Regions from separate parts of the Luteibacter sp. 329MFSha genome, predicted to be linked through region 3. Evidence: riboswitches for the same ligand, from Rfam matches in the RefSeq annotation. Region 3 holds a riboswitch; each other region holds the start of a gene.
The links. A riboswitch is a leader RNA that binds a small molecule or an ion and turns the genes downstream of it on or off. The one in region 3 is predicted to bind cobalamin.
Positions count from the first base shown of each region.

Region 1: another riboswitch for cobalamin. It lies ahead of btuB (TonB-dependent vitamin B12 receptor); the one in region 3 lies ahead of BMW54_RS15650 (TonB-dependent receptor domain-containing protein).
Region 2: another riboswitch for cobalamin. It lies ahead of BMW54_RS17205 (ribonucleoside-diphosphate reductase subunit alpha); the one in region 3 lies ahead of BMW54_RS15650 (TonB-dependent receptor domain-containing protein).
Region 4: another riboswitch for cobalamin. It lies ahead of metE (5-methyltetrahydropteroyltriglutamate--homocysteine S-methyltransferase); the one in region 3 lies ahead of BMW54_RS15650 (TonB-dependent receptor domain-containing protein).

Region 1 is NZ_FOJE01000002.1:10,863-14,494, forward strand. Features, by position in the region: gene BMW54_RS11340 (REP-associated tyrosine transposase) at 113-556, opposite strand; partial or broken gene BMW54_RS11345 (acyltransferase) at 933-2,021, shown strand; cobalamin riboswitch at 2,033-2,270, shown strand; gene btuB (TonB-dependent vitamin B12 receptor) at 2,384-3,632, shown strand, end outside.
Region 2 is NZ_FOJE01000005.1:30,256-33,887, reverse strand. Features, by position in the region: gene BMW54_RS17205 (ribonucleoside-diphosphate reductase subunit alpha) at 1-1,729, opposite strand, end outside; cobalamin riboswitch at 1,897-2,109, opposite strand; gene BMW54_RS17200 (response regulator) at 2,272-3,632, shown strand, end outside.
Region 3 is NZ_FOJE01000004.1:2,619-6,250, reverse strand. Features, by position in the region: gene BMW54_RS15650 (TonB-dependent receptor domain-containing protein) at 85-1,965, opposite strand; cobalamin riboswitch at 2,114-2,354, opposite strand; gene BMW54_RS15645 (TonB-dependent receptor) at 2,701-3,632, shown strand, end outside.
Region 4 is NZ_FOJE01000002.1:287,108-290,739, forward strand. Features, by position in the region: gene metE (5-methyltetrahydropteroyltriglutamate--homocysteine S-methyltransferase) at 1-1,764, opposite strand, end outside; cobalamin riboswitch at 1,954-2,172, opposite strand; gene BMW54_RS12575 (glycosyltransferase) at 2,257-3,537, shown strand.

The sequences.
Region 1 (3,632 bases), on a different contig from region 3:
CTGGGCGCGATGCTTTTCGCGGAAGGTGGTCGCGACGCCGATCGCGGCCAGGTCCGCTCCAACGGAGGCGGGTTGGAGCGCACCCGGGCGCGATCGCAGGATGGGGGTGCGATCACAGCCACACGGCGTTCCAGTACGGATAGTCGTTCACGGACGAGACCAGGCCCGCGCGCAGTGGATTGCCTACGATGTATCTCGCCGCCTTGATCACCGAGTCCTCCGATCGAAGCGCTCTCTCATGGAAGCCGCGCTGCCAGATGGGTCCCCGTCCGACGGCACGCGCTGACGACGCCTTGAACCGGCTCATCAGCGTCGAAAGCGACTGATCCTGGAGTCGCACGAGCCCATGCCAGTGGTCAGGCATCAGGACCCACGCGAGGCACTCCGCGTCGCCCCACGTCGCCGCGTCATGACAGACGCGACTCGCCGCCCGTGCGGATGCGATGCAAGCGAATAGCGGATATCGCCGGTTGACGGCGGTCGTAACCAGGTAGACCTGGCCAGGTAGCGAGGCCCTGCCGAGGCGAAGTCGCGCGGTTCCGGATCGATGGGGCATATCGAACGATGTGCCAATGCGTGTACGGAGTTAAACGGAGGCTTGCCGTCGCTCGCTGAAGGCGCGGCCCGCGTCGTCCAGGTGGTCGTAGCGCCCAATCGCGGCCAGGTCCGCTCCAACGAAGGCGGGTTGGAGCGCACCTGGGCGCGATGCTTTTCGGCGGAGGTGATCGCGACGTCGATCGCGGCCAGGTCCGCTCCAACGGGGCGGTTGCTTTCCGTGGAGGTGGTCGCGACGCCGATCGCGGCCGGGTCCGCTCCAACGGGTTGCCGCGATGGCCGAGTCGGTGGGCGTGCCTGCGAAATGCCACAGCCGGAGCAGGGAATACGCCGTCGCCGCCGCGATCATGGTCCGATCGCCAGGGGGATCACACGCCATGCCACGCACGCCGGGACTCGACACGCTGCGCGCGATCGCCATCGTCTGGGTGATGCTGTTCCACAGCTACCTGGTCGGCGGACTAGGCGATGGTTTCGGGTTCCTGGAGCGTTCCGGATGGATGGGCGTCGACCTGTTCTTCGCGTTGAGCGGCTACCTGATCGGCTCGCAGGTGTTCGTGGCGCTGCGCGATCGGGGGACGATCGACCTCACCGCGTTCTACATGCGTCGGGCGACGCGTATTCTTCCGGCGTTCGTCGTCGTGCTCGCGCTTTACGCATGCTGGCCCGCCTGGCGCGAGACGCCGGGCATGCAGCCGTTGTGGCAGTTCCCGACCTTCACCTTCAACCTGCTCTTCGACAACGGCGACAACTACGCCTTCTCGCATGTCTGGTCGCTTTGCGTGGAGGAGCACTTCTACCTCCTGTTCCCTTTTCTCGCCATCCTCGGCAGCCGCGGATCGTCACCTGCGCGTTTCGTCGTCATGTGCACGGTGGTGATCGTGGGCGGCATGTGCCTGCGGGCATGGCTATGGCAGCACGAGATCGCGCCGCTGCGCGCGACCGGCGCGAACGTCGGCCTGGCGTACCTGCGCTACCTCTACTATCCGACCTGGTCGCGCCTCGACGGCCTGCTCGCGGGCGTGGTGCTGGCGGCGTGCCGCGTCTATCGGCCGGCGACCATGGCCTTTCTGCACGCACGGGAGGGCACCGTGCTGCTCGCCGCGGTTACACTCCTGGCGCTGGCGCTCGTCCTCTTCGATGGTGCGCGGACCGACTTCTGGCCCTGCGTCGTGGGCTATCCGCTGCTGGCGCTCGCTATGGCGCTGTTCGTCGCGGCAGCCAGTGGCGACACCTGGCTGGCGAGACTGCGGGTGCCTGGCACGGCGTGGCTCGCGGCGGCGTCGTATAGCCTCTACCTGAGCCACAAGGGCGTCTTCACGCTCGTGGACTCCGTTCTGGACGGCCATCTGGAAGGCCATCGCTTCGCGCGTTTCGTCCTCTATGCCGTCGCGACGCTCGCCGGCGGCGCGGCGCTGCACTACGCGGTGGAACGCCCTGTGCTGCGCTGGCGTGACCGCCGTCGTCACGCTTCCGCTACAATGCCGCCTCCCAAGGTGATCCATGGCGTCAGCGCCACGGATTGAAACGGGAATCCGGTGACGCGCGTGGCCTTAAGGCCTCGCGCCATTCCGGAGCTGCCCCCGCAACGGTAGGCGAGCAACGAGGTCGGCATCGAAGCCACTGTGTCCGCGAGACATGGGAAGGCGCCGTCCGGCAGGGTTCCATCCCTGCGCTCGCGAGCCCGGAGACCGGCCATGGGTTCACCGGACAGGCGGAGGGCCATGTCGTGGGTGGCTGGCCGTCGGCCGGCAGTCCCGCGTCTTCCTGCGTCCGTCCCTCGCCATTCATGCCGCACGGGTCGGTGCGGTTCGCAGGGAGTCACCCAGTGTCGTTTCGTTCTTCCACCCTCGCGGTCGCCATCGCGTCGGGTCTCGTCGTTCCCGTCGCGGCGTTCGCCGCCGACGCCTCTTCCGACCTCGACGGTGTCGTGGTCACGGCCAGCCGCACCGAGCAGACGCAGAACCAGGTGCTCGCCGCGTCCACCGTGATCGATCGCGCGGAGATCGAACGCCTGCAGCCGCGTTCGCTCGCCGACCTCCTCCGCGCCACGCCGGGCATCTCCATCGCGAACAACGGCGGCCCCGGGAAGTCGACGTCCGTGTTCCTCCGCGGCACGGAATCGGACCACGTGCTCGTGCTCGTCGACGGCGTGAAGATCGGCTCCGCGACCTCCGGCACCGCCGCGTTCCAGGACATTCCCGTCGACCAGATCGAGCGCATCGAGATCGTGCGCGGTCCCTATTCGAGCCTGTACGGCTCCGACGCGCTCGGTGGCGTCATCCAGATCTTCACCCGCCATCCGCAGGGCGCCTTCGCACCGAATGTCTCCGTCGGCGTCGGCAGCTACGACACGCTGCGTGGCGCGGTGGGCTTCGCCGGCCGCGGCACGCAGGGCTGGTATTCGGTGGAGGCGAGCCATGAAAAGACCGACGGCATCAACGCGTGCCGCGGCAAGCCCAGTCCGCGCGGCGCGGGTTGCTACACGTACGAACCGGATCGCGACGGCTACCGCAACAACGCGCTGTCGCTGAAGGGCGGCTGGCGCTTCGACGAACAGTGGGACGCCGACGCGACCGCGACGCGCACCGAGGGTCGCAACCACTACGACGGCACCAGCAGCAACTTCGCGGAGTCGGCGACGCAGGTGCTTGGCGGTCGCGTGAGGTACAAGCCCGCGAAGGACGTGCTCGTGACGGCCAATGTCGGTCGCAGCGAAGACCTGTCCACCGACTACCTGTATGGCGACTATGCCGACACGTTCAACACGCACCGCGACCTCGCCTCGTTGCAGGCCGACATCGGCCGTGTGGGTGGCGCGGCCGGCCTCACGACCCTCGGCTTCGACTGGCAGCGCGACCGCGTCGTGGGCAGCACGGATTACTTCGTGGACGCCCGGCGCAACCATGCCCTGTTCGCGCAGTGGCAGCAGGAGTTCGGCGACAACTCGCTGCAGGCGAGCCTGCGCCGGGACGAGAACAGCCAGTTCGGCGGAAAGACGACGGGCAGCCTGCAATACGGCTACGCGCTCACGAAGTCGCTGCGCGTTACCGGCAGCTACGGCACGGCGTTCAAGG
Region 2 (3,632 bases), on a different contig from region 3:
CCTGGATGCGCGTCGACAGCGCGCGTGCCTCGTCCGAATCGAACGGCAGGCGCAGTTTGAAGAAGACATCCTGCAGGCCCATCACGCCGAGGCCGACCGGGCGCCACTTCAGGTTCGCCGTCTTCGCCGTGGCGATCGGATAGAAGTTCAGGTCGATCACGCGGTTGAGCTGGCGCACGGCGGTGCGCACGGTCGCGGCGAGCTTGTCGAAGTCGAACGCGCCGTCGACCACATGGCGGGCGAGATTCACGGAGCCGAGGTTGCACACCGCGGTCTCGTTCTCGTTGGTCACCTCGAGGATCTCGGTGCACAGGTTCGACAGGTGGATGACGTTCTTCGCCAGCGCCGTCTGGTTGCTGGTGGCGTTCGAGCGGTCCTTGAACGTCATCCAGCCGTTACCCGTCTGCGCGAGCGAGCGCAGCATGCGGGCGTAGAGTTCGCGTGCCTTGATCGACTTGACGGCGAGGCCGTCGGCCTCCGCCTTCTCGTAGGCGGCGTCGAACGCCGGACCCCACGTGTCGACGAAGTGCGGCACGATCTTGGGATCGAACAGCGACCAGTCGCCGTCGGTCTCCACGCGGCGCATGAAGAGATCGGGCACCCAGTTGGCGAGGTTCAGGTTGTGCGTGCGGCGCGCGTCGTCACCGGTGTTCTCGCGCAGCTCGAGGAATTCCTCGATGTCCGCGTGCCACGATTCGAGGTACACGCAGGCGGCGCCCTTGCGCTTGCCGCCCTGGTTCACCGCGGCGACGGAAGCGTCCAGCGTCTTCAGCCACGGCACGAGGCCGTTCGAATGACCGTTGGTGCCCTTGATCAGGGAACCGCGCGAACGGATGCGCGAGTAGGCGAGGCCGATGCCACCGGCGAACTTCGACAGCTGCGCGACGTCGCCGTACTTGGCGTAGATCGACTCCAGCGCGTCCTGCGGCGAATCGAGCAGGAAGCACGACGAGAGCTGCTCGTGCGCGGTGCCGGCGTTGAACAGCGTCGGCGAGCTGGCGAGGTATTCCAGCGACGAGAGCATGCGGTACAGCTCGAGCGTCTCGGCCACGTCGTTCCCGCCGAGCGCGCACGCGATGCGCATGAAGAAGTACTGCGGCGTCTCGATGACGAACCGCTTCGTCGGATGGCGCAGAAGGTAGCGGTCGTAGACCGTGCGCAGGCCGAAGTATTCGAAGCGGCGCGAGGCGGAGGTATCGACGGCGTCGTTGAGCTTGCGCGCGTTCACCTGCACGAAATCGCGGAGGCGCTCGTTGAGGATGCCCAGCTCGAAGCCGGTCGAGATCGACTGCGAGAACGAGTGGATGTCCTGGCCCGACACTTCCTTGTCGACGAAGGCGGCGAGCAGGCGCGCGGCGAGCTGGCCGTACTCCGGCTCCTCGGCGGTGAGCGCCGCCGCGGTGCGGATCGAGAGCTGGTCGAGCTCCTGGGTGGTCGCGCCGTCGTAGAGGCCGCCGATCGTCTTCAGCGCCACGCGCATGGGATCGACCGCGAACAGTCCGTCGGCGCTGCGCGTCACCGCGCGCACGATCTTGTTCACGTCCACGGCTTCCTGGCCGCCGTTGCGCTTGGTCACGCGCATCTGGCCCGGGTTGTGCGGGGGCGTCAGGGTGAAGGCCGGCGGCGCGTCGTTGCGGTAGCCGGCGGCCGGTGCCGTGCTGGCGGCCGTGGTCGAAGTGGTGACGGCGGCGTCGGCCGTCTCGGTGCGCTCGCGCGCGGAGGAATCCATCGTGATCGTCATTGGCGTGCCCCAGGGCCGTGTCCGGACTCCCGTTCCCTCGAACGGGTCTCGACGCGGTTCGGGCCGGGCGGAAAGGGTCGCGACGGAGCGCGCACGAAGGCGCTCCGGTCCGCGACGTGCCTCCCCGCGGAAGCCGTCACCACGAATCGGCGCCGCGCTGGGCACCGACTGTCGGCAGGTCTTCGGACTCGTGGACGAGGGCCTTCGGGCCGACCTAGCCCGTCGCTTCCCAGCCCCCGGAGGGCCAGTGCTGATGACGGGGTCGTTTCCACTTACCGCTGCGGGGCAGTTCCGGATTCGCACCGGATTCCCTTTTAAGTCCGACGGGCAGTCGCGCCTCGCCGGACACCAACGCGACACACGATATAGGCGGACCTGCGGTGGGTCAACACAAGATGTGGGGTCACCTGCTATGTCCCTGATACGCCGCGCCCTGCCGCCCTTCGCACGATGTGAAGGTCGTCTACACAAAGTTGACCGGGGTCCGACGATAAACTGTGAACTTCTTTTTGCGGACCCATAGAGGCCCGATGCCCCCGTCGCTCGCGCTGCAGGACCACAGCCTCATCTCCCGGTCGCTCGATTCGCTTCCTTATGGATTCGTGGCGCTTTCTCCCGCCGGGGACATCCTGTACGCGAACGCGTGGGCCGCCGGCCGGATGCCCGAAGGGGGCTTCCTGTCGATGTGGAACGCCGAGGGGCGCGAACGCGTCGAGGCGGCGCTGGCAGCGCCCGATGAAGACACCGCGCGCGGCTTCCAGATCGCGACGGGGACCGGTGGCCCGTGGCGGGTCGCTTTCGAAGCCTGGAACGATCAGACCCTCGGGCCGGTGGTGCTCGGGACCTTCCAGCCCGCGGGCGCGGTCGATGGTGGCTGGACCCAGGGCGACGGCGACATGGCACTGGGGATCACCCACGGCCAGCTCCGCCAGGCCCAGAAGATGGACGCCATCGGCAAATTGACCGGCGGCGTCGCGCACGACTTCAACAATCTGCTGCAGGTCATCAGCGGCAACCTCCAGCTGCTCGGGGCGGACATCGCCGGCAACGCGCGCGCCGAGCGTCGCGTCGCCAACGCCATGGCCGGCGTCACGCGCGGCACGAAGCTCGCCGCCCAGCTGCTCGCCTTCGGCCGCCGCCAGCCGCTCGCGCCCAAGGTGGTGAACATCGGCCGCTTCGTCCGCGACATGGACGACCTGCTCCGGCGCGCGCTCGGCGAGGCCATCGAGGTGGAAACCGTGGTCGCGGGCGGCCTGTGGAACACGCTCATCGACCCGGGCAACGTGGAGAACGCGCTGCTCAACCTGGCGATCAATGCCCGCGACGCGATGGAAGGGCAGGGCAAGCTCACGATCGAGGCCGGCAACGCGCTGCTGGACGCGACGTACGCGGACGCCCATGGCGATCTGCGTCCGGGCCAGTACGTGATGATCGCGGTCACCGATACGGGCACCGGCATTCCCCCGGAGATCATCGAGCAGGTCTTCGAACCGTTCTTCACGACCAAGCCCGAAGGACGGGGCACGGGCCTGGGCCTGTCCATGGTGTACGGCTTCGTCAAGCAGTCCGGCGGTCACGTGAAGATCTACAGCGAACCCGGCCACGGCACCACCGTGAAGATCTACCTGCCGCGTTCGACGCAGAGCGAGGACCGCGTCGTCGCGGTCGAGGAGGAAGGCGTGCGTGGTGGTGACGAAACCGTGCTGGTCGTGGAAGACGACGACGCCGTGCGCGAGACCGTCGTCGGCATGCTCGGCGACCTCGGCTATCGCGTGCTCAAGGCGCGCGACGCGCAGAGCGCGCTCTCGATCATCGAAAGCGGTATCGCGATCGATCTCCTGTTCACCGACGTCGTCATGCCTGGCACGCTGCGCAGCCCCGAGCTGGCGCG
Region 3 (3,632 bases):
TTTATGACTTCATGCGCGTTTCGTCGCGTGTGCCTTTAGTGGGGCCCCTGCCGGAAGGCAGGGGTGCCCCGTTCCGGATCGGTCTCAGCGCACCGGCGAATAGCGGACCGTCAGGTAATACGTCCGCCCGAGCTGGTTGTAGTACGACGCGGTCTCATAGCGCTTGTCGGCCACGTTGGCGACCCGACCCTGCACGCTCCACGCCGTGTCCAGGTGCCAGGTCGCGCGCAGGTCGGCCGTCGCGTAGCCGCCGAGACGGCGGGTGTTGGCCGCGTCGTCGTAGCTGTAGCCGGCCGAGTACACCGAACCGCCGACGGTGACGGGACCGAGGTCCTTGTCGAGGTCGGCGCGCGCGATGCGGCGCGGGCGGCGGGCGAGCAGGTTGTCCTTCTGGACGCCGTCGTCGCGGTTCTCCGGCTGCTGGAACGTCAGGTAGCCGCGCACGTGCCAGCCGTCGACATCGGCGCCGACCTGGCCCTCGAGGCCGCGGATGCGCGCCTTGCTCACGTTGATCGGGAGGAAGTTCGCGTCGAAGCCGATCAGGTCGTCCACCGTGGTCTGGTACGCGTTGACCGCCCAGTTCCACACGCCGGGACGGGCGGACAGGCCGATCTCCGCGGTCCGCGACTTCTCCGGCTTCAGGTCGACCGGCGCGCCGTACGGGTAGAACTCGTCGTTGAAGGTCGGCGCATGGAAGGCCGTGCCGTACGAGGCCGTGATCTTCATGCCGTTGTCGAAGCGGAAGCCGTAAGCCGCCGAGCCGGTGGTGTGATTGCCGAACTGCGTGTTGTGGTCGTGGCGCGCCGAGAGCTGGATCTCGTGAGGCCCGAACACGCCCTGGTAGAGGGCGAACACGCCGGTGTTGTTACGGGTGTCCTTGAGGTAATCCGTATCGCTCTTGAGCTTTTCCTGCTGGTAGTCGACGCCGACCGAGAGCGTCTGGTCCTTCGCCAGCGTGAAGTCGTTCTGCCAGGTGGCCTGGTTGCGCTTCGAATACAGATAACCCACGCGCGCCTTGTCGACACCGTAATCGACGAAGTCGAGCGTCTTGTCCGCGCCGTCGAGGTAATTGTCCGCGCGATCCTGGTTCTGGCCGAGGCTCAGCGACATGCGCCAGTCGGCCATCGCATCGAAGGCGAGCTTCGCGCCGGCCACCTGCTGCGAGCGGCGGGTGAAGTTCTGGAAGTCGCCGTCGTATTCGATGTCGCCCTTGCTGCGCAGCCAGCTGCCCGTCAACTCGGTGCCGTCGTCCCAGCGGTAGCCGCCCGAGAGCGCGCCGTTGTACGTGCGGTACGCGTCGTGATCGGGCTCGTCGGTGAAGCAGCCCTGGAACGCCGTGCCCGCGCCGATGCGGCAGGCATTGATGCCCGAGGTGTACTGGCCGCCGAGGCTGGCGTTGTACCAGGCGTGTCGCGTGCCGCCGGAGATCCCGATCTGTCCTGCCGTGTAACCGTGGCTGCCGCCGGTGACGGAGAGCGACGGTGTCGGCGCCTCGCCGGCCTGCCCGTGACGGGTGAATATCTGGATGACGCCGCCGATGGCGTCGGAGCCATAGAGCGACGAACGCGGCCCGCGGACGACCTCGATGCGGTCGATCTGGTCGACGGGCAGCTGCTCGTAGGCGGGCAGGCCCGCACCCACGGTACCGACGCGGACGCCGTCGACGAGCACCAGCGTGTGCGCGGAGTTCGTGCCGCGCATGAACAACGAGGTCTGCTGGCCGATGCCGCCGGTGTTGGCCACGTTGACCCCCGGCAGGCCCGTGAGCAGATCGCGCAGCTCGACCGGCTGCAGGCGCTCGATGTCCTCGCGCGTGATCACGGTGACCGGTGCGAGCACGTCGTCCACCGGCGTCGGCGCGCGGTTGGCGGTCACCACCACGGCATCGAGCTGATCGGGGGTGTCCGCGGCGTGCGCCATGGCGATGGACGACAGCAAGGCCGTCGCGAGCAGGGTCTTCTTCATGGAACCGTCTTCCTCCGCCGCGTGACGCGGCCATACGAAAGGTCGCGCGAGGAGGACGGGCACGAACGGCGAACGGGAAGCGAGACCCGGCGGCTGTCCGGATCCGCCCTCCGCGAATCGACCGAAACAGGAGCGCCCGCCAGGCAAGGGGCGGGTCGCTTCATCGGGCCGGTCTCCGGACTCGCGCGTGCCAGGACTGGCCGGAACCGGTGCCTTCCCGCTTTCGCAGTGGCGCGTGACCGGTTCCACGGGGCCCCTGACCGGGGCCATCCGTCGACGCTTACCGTTGCGGGGGCAGTGCCGGCCTTGCCACGAACGACGTGGCGCACCGGCTTCCCGTTTCATCCCCTGGCCGACGCCAGCGGGACACCCGAACGGCGCGGATGCTACCGCGCAGGGCCCCGAAAGTCACTGCGCCGATCGGTAGGAGCGGACCTGGCCGCGATTCACGTAAACGTTTACCGCACGATGGCAGATAACAAGCAAACCCTTGAAAAAGCGCAATTTGTTGTAATGAGGCTTAACATGCACTTGACCATCGCAAAATGATTCGATTACAACCGTAACAGATTGCCGTAAGGGGGCGATTTATTACGCCACGGGGAGAACGCGTCCCGGCGGCTGGATTTCCCGGGAGGGGAACAGGCTGGCGAGACGTGGTTTACGGCAATCGAGAACAACGTCCGGTCCGCGCTTTGTGACCGGCTTTTCTTGCGGTTTCCTGGGGAGACAAACATGCAACGTTCCGACTATCGCGCCGTAGCGATCCGCCGCTCCGCCCTCTGTTCAGCCCTCGCGCTCTGCTTCGCGAGCGGTGCCGTCCTGGCCCAGTCCAATGCGTCGGGTAATGTCTTCGGTCGCGTCGCGCAGCCGGAAGGTGCCGTCGTGCACCTGCAGAACCTCGATACCGGCCTCACGCGCGACGTCGGCGTCGACGCCGACGGTCGCTATCGCGCCAGCTCGCTTCCGGTCGGCCGCTACCGCGTGTCCGTCGAACGCAATGGCCAGACCGCCGAGACGCGCGACAACGTGCAGGTGAGCTTGGGCGGCGTCGACGTATCGTTCGGTGGCGCGGTCGCCAGCAGTGGCGAAGCCCAGACGCTCGAAGGCGTCCAGGTCACCGGCAACGCACTGCCCGCCATCGACGTCTCGCAGGTCGACTCGCGCACGGTGCTGACGTCCGAGCAGCTGCAGAAGCTGCCGCTCGCCCGCGACGTGACCGCCGCGGCGCTGCTCGCGCCCGGCGTGATCTCCGGCGACAGCCGCTACGGCAACGTCGCTTCGTTCGGTGGTTCGTCGGCATCCGAGAACCAGTACTACATCAACGGCTACGCGGTCACGAACGCGCTGACGGGCCTCGGCTTCACCAGCCTGCCGTACGACGCGATCGACCAGCAGCAGATCTTCACGGGTGGTTACGGCGCCGAATACGGCCGTTCGACCGGCGGCGTGATCAACATCGTGACGAAGCGCGGCGGCAACGAATGGAAGGGCGGCGTCGGCATGTATTTCCAGCCGGCCGGCCTGCGCCAGAGCCCGCGCAACATCTATCGCAAGAACGGCACGCTCTACCAGACGCGTTCCGGCAACAAGAGCACCGATACGCAGTACACCGGCTACATCAGCGGTCCGCTCATCAAGGACAAGCTGTTCCTGTTCGCGGCGGG
Region 4 (3,632 bases), on a different contig from region 3:
GTCGCGCAGCGCGAGGGCGATCTGTCGGCAGACCTCGTCGCGCGGCAGGTCGTCGCGCACGAACGACCACTGCAGCATCGTCACCGGTCCCGTGAGCATGCCCTTCATCGGCCGGTCGGTGAGCGACTGGGCGTACGCGGACCACGCCACGGTCATGGGCGCGGGACGCGCGACATCCCCGTAGATGACCGGTGGCTTCACGCAGCGCGAGCCGTAGCTCTGCACCCAGCCCAGCGACGTGAACGCGAAGCCCGCCAGCTGCTCGCCGAAGTATTCGATCATGTCGTTGCGCTCGGGCTCGCCATGCACGAGCACGTCGATGCCGGCCTCCTCCTGGAAGCGCACGGCGCGACGTACTTCGTCGCGCAGCACCTCGGCGTACGACGCGTCGTCGAGCCTGCCGGCGCGGTGCGCGGCGCGGGCGTTGCGCAATTCGGCGGTCTGCGGAAAGGAACCGATCGTCGTCGTCGGCAGGTCGGGCAGGGCGAACCGCTCCCGCTGGACCGCGGCGCGGAAGGCGTACGCCGAACGTCGCTGAGCGAACTGCGGCGTGAGGCCACGGACACGCGCACGCACATCGGCGCGCGCGACGTCCGGCGACGCGAGGCGCCGCGCCACGATCGCCTGCTGCCGCTGGAGGGCTTCGCGCGCGGAAGGTGATCCGACGACGGCGTCGGCGTAACGACGCAACTCGCCGATCTTCTGCCGCGCGAACGACAGCCACGCACCGATGTCGCCCGGCAGCCGCTTCTCTTCCGACGCGTCGATCGGCACGTGCAACAGCGAGCACGATGTCGAAAGCCAGAGACGTTCGTCGCCGAGGCGATCGCGCAGTGCCTCGACGCGGGGCAGGACAGCCTCGGGCGCGCTGAGCCAGATGTTGCGTCCGTCGAGGACGCCGGCGGAAAGCACGGTGTCGCGAGGCAGCGCGTCGATCAACGCATCGACCGACGCGCCACCGCGGACGAGGTCGACATGGATGCCCGCGACCGGCAGCGAGGCGGCGAGGTCGAGGTTGTCGCCGAGGTCGCCGAAATACGTGGCGAGGAGGATGCGTGCGCGCGAACGTTCCGCGATCCGCGCATACGCGTGGCGGTAGGCCTCGCGCGTCGGCTCGTCGAGATCGAGGACGAGCGCGGGCTCGTCGACCTGCACCCAGTCCGCGCCGGCGTCGGCCAGCGCGTGGAGCACGTCGATCCACGCGGGCAGCAGCGCGTCGAGCAGGGCGAGCGGATCGCTGCCGTCGACGGTCTTGGACAGACGAAGGAACGTGACCGGTCCCAGCAGCACCGGGCGCGCCACGTGCCCCGCGGCCATGGCCTCGCGGAATTCGGCGACCACCTTGGCCGGCCGGGCGCGGAACGTCTGTTCCGCGGACAGCTCCGGCACGATGTAGTGGTAGTTGGTGTCGAACCACTTCGTCATCTCGAGCGCGTGCAGGTCGAACGTATCGTCCTGGTGTCCGCGCGCCATGGCGAAGTAGCCCGCCAGCGGATCCTGCTCGTGCAACCGCCGGTAGCGCGGCGGAATGGCGTCGACCGTCACGGCGGCGTCGAGCACGTGGTCGTAGAGCGAGAAATCGTTCACCGACACGCTATCGGCGCCCGCCTTGCAAGCGAGCGACCAGTGCCGCAGGCGCAGTTCGCGCGCCGCGGACTGCAGTTCATCGGCGGAAACTTCGCCCTTCCAGTGGCCTTCGAGCGCGCGCTTCAATTCGCGGCGTCGGCCGATGCGGGGAAATCCGGGGTAGGTGACGTGTGGCATGCATGGATCCTCTTCGGGGAAAAGAGGAGGGAAGGGCGGCCGCCCACGCGCCGCCGTCCACCCGCACGCGATGCGTGCCGGTGGGCCGCGTCATGAGGGATGACCGTCGACCTTCGCCCCCGCGGGCGAACCGGGCGCCCGTCTTTCGACGGCACCCAGGTCGGACGGAACGGACGCGTCCATGACGACGCATGCGCTCCGGCCGGCGGCAGGTCTTCGGGCTCGTGGATGTGACGCCGTGGGGCGTCGCCTCGCCCGTCGCTTCCCGGATCGCCATCGATCCAGTGCCTGTGACGGGTTCGTCTCCACATACCGCTGCGGGGCAGCGCCGGAATCGCACCGGCTTCCCTCTTAGCTTTATCTCTCTATTCGAATATCGAGATAAAGACCGCTGGCAGCCGGCAAGGTAGTCGTCGACGGCCGGCAAGTCAATGCGCGCGCGCCGTGCACGCGGTAGCCGCGAGAATGCCCTGGTCGGCAAAGGAGCGAGGCATGGCGGGACGACACATCGTGATGGCCACGGTCGGGTCGCAGGGCGACCTGTTTCCGTTCCTGGCCGTCGGGCGCGAGCTGGTCGCGCGCGGGCACCGGGTCACGGTCGCCGCGCATGCGATCCACCGGGAGGCCGTCGCGGCGGCGGGACTCGCCTTCCTCCTTGCCAGCGGGATCGCGGAACCCGAGGACAAGGCAGCCTTCGCGGCCCGCGCGTTCCATCCCCTGCGCGGGCCGCGCTTCGTCGTGCGCGATCTCGCCGCGGCGGACGTCGCGGCAAGTTACGCCGCGCTCGCTCCCGTCTGCGCGGAGGCCGATGCGATAGTCACGACGACGCTGGCGTTCGCCGGGCAGATCATCGGCGAGACGGGGCGGCTCGCATGGCTCTCGGCCGTGCTGTCGCCGGCCGTCTTCCTTTCCGCGTGGGACCCGCCTGCGACGGGCTACGCGCGGCTCGACACGTTCCTGCGCGGTTCGCCACGGCGCGGCGGATGGTTGGGCCGCCTCGCGCGCACCGTCACGGCGCCATGGACGCGCCCGGTACGCGATTTCAGGGTGTCGCTGGGACTGCCGCCGGTTTCTCCGTGGGGCGATCCGTTCCATCAGGGACAGCACGCGCGCGACGGTGTCCTCGCGATGTACTCCCCGCTGCTCGGCGAGCCCCCGCCGGATGCGCCCGCGCGAACGCGTATCACAGGGCAGTGCCGTTACGCGCCCGGCGGCGACCGGCTCGCGCCGGAACTCGCCGCGTTCCTCGACGCGGGCGATGCGCCGATCGTCTACACGCTGGGCTCGGCCGCGGTGCACGCCGGGGCGTCGTTCCTGCGGGAAAGCATCGAGGCCTCCGTCGCGCTGCGGCGGCGCGCGGTGTTGTTGACCGGATCGCCCGAGATGCGCGCGCGTCTTCCGGCGGCGTTGCTGGAAGGTGTCCTCGTGCAGGAATACGCGCCGCATGGCGCGCTGTTCGCGCGCGCGGCGGCGGTCGTGCATCACGGTGGCGTGGGCACGACGCAGGAAGCGCTTCGCGCGGGACGCCCGCAACTCGTCGCGCCCCACGGCTTCGACCAGCCGGACAACGCGGCGCGCGTCGAGCGACTCGGCGTCGGGCGTGTGCTGCGCGCATCCCGCTATCGGGCGGATCGCGCGGCGGCATTGCTGCGCGAAGTGCTGGGCGACGATGCGGTGACGCGTCGTGCCGCGGACGCCGCGCGCGTGATCCAGCGCGAGGACGGTGCGCGCATTGCGGCCGATACGATCGAGGCCGCCATGCGGGAGCGCTGAGGGAGGCGTGCCCGCTGCCGCGGGATCGCCGATACGATCGGCTCCCACAGGCTGCCTGCCGAAGGGTGGGAGCCGATCGCATCGGCGACGGGTGC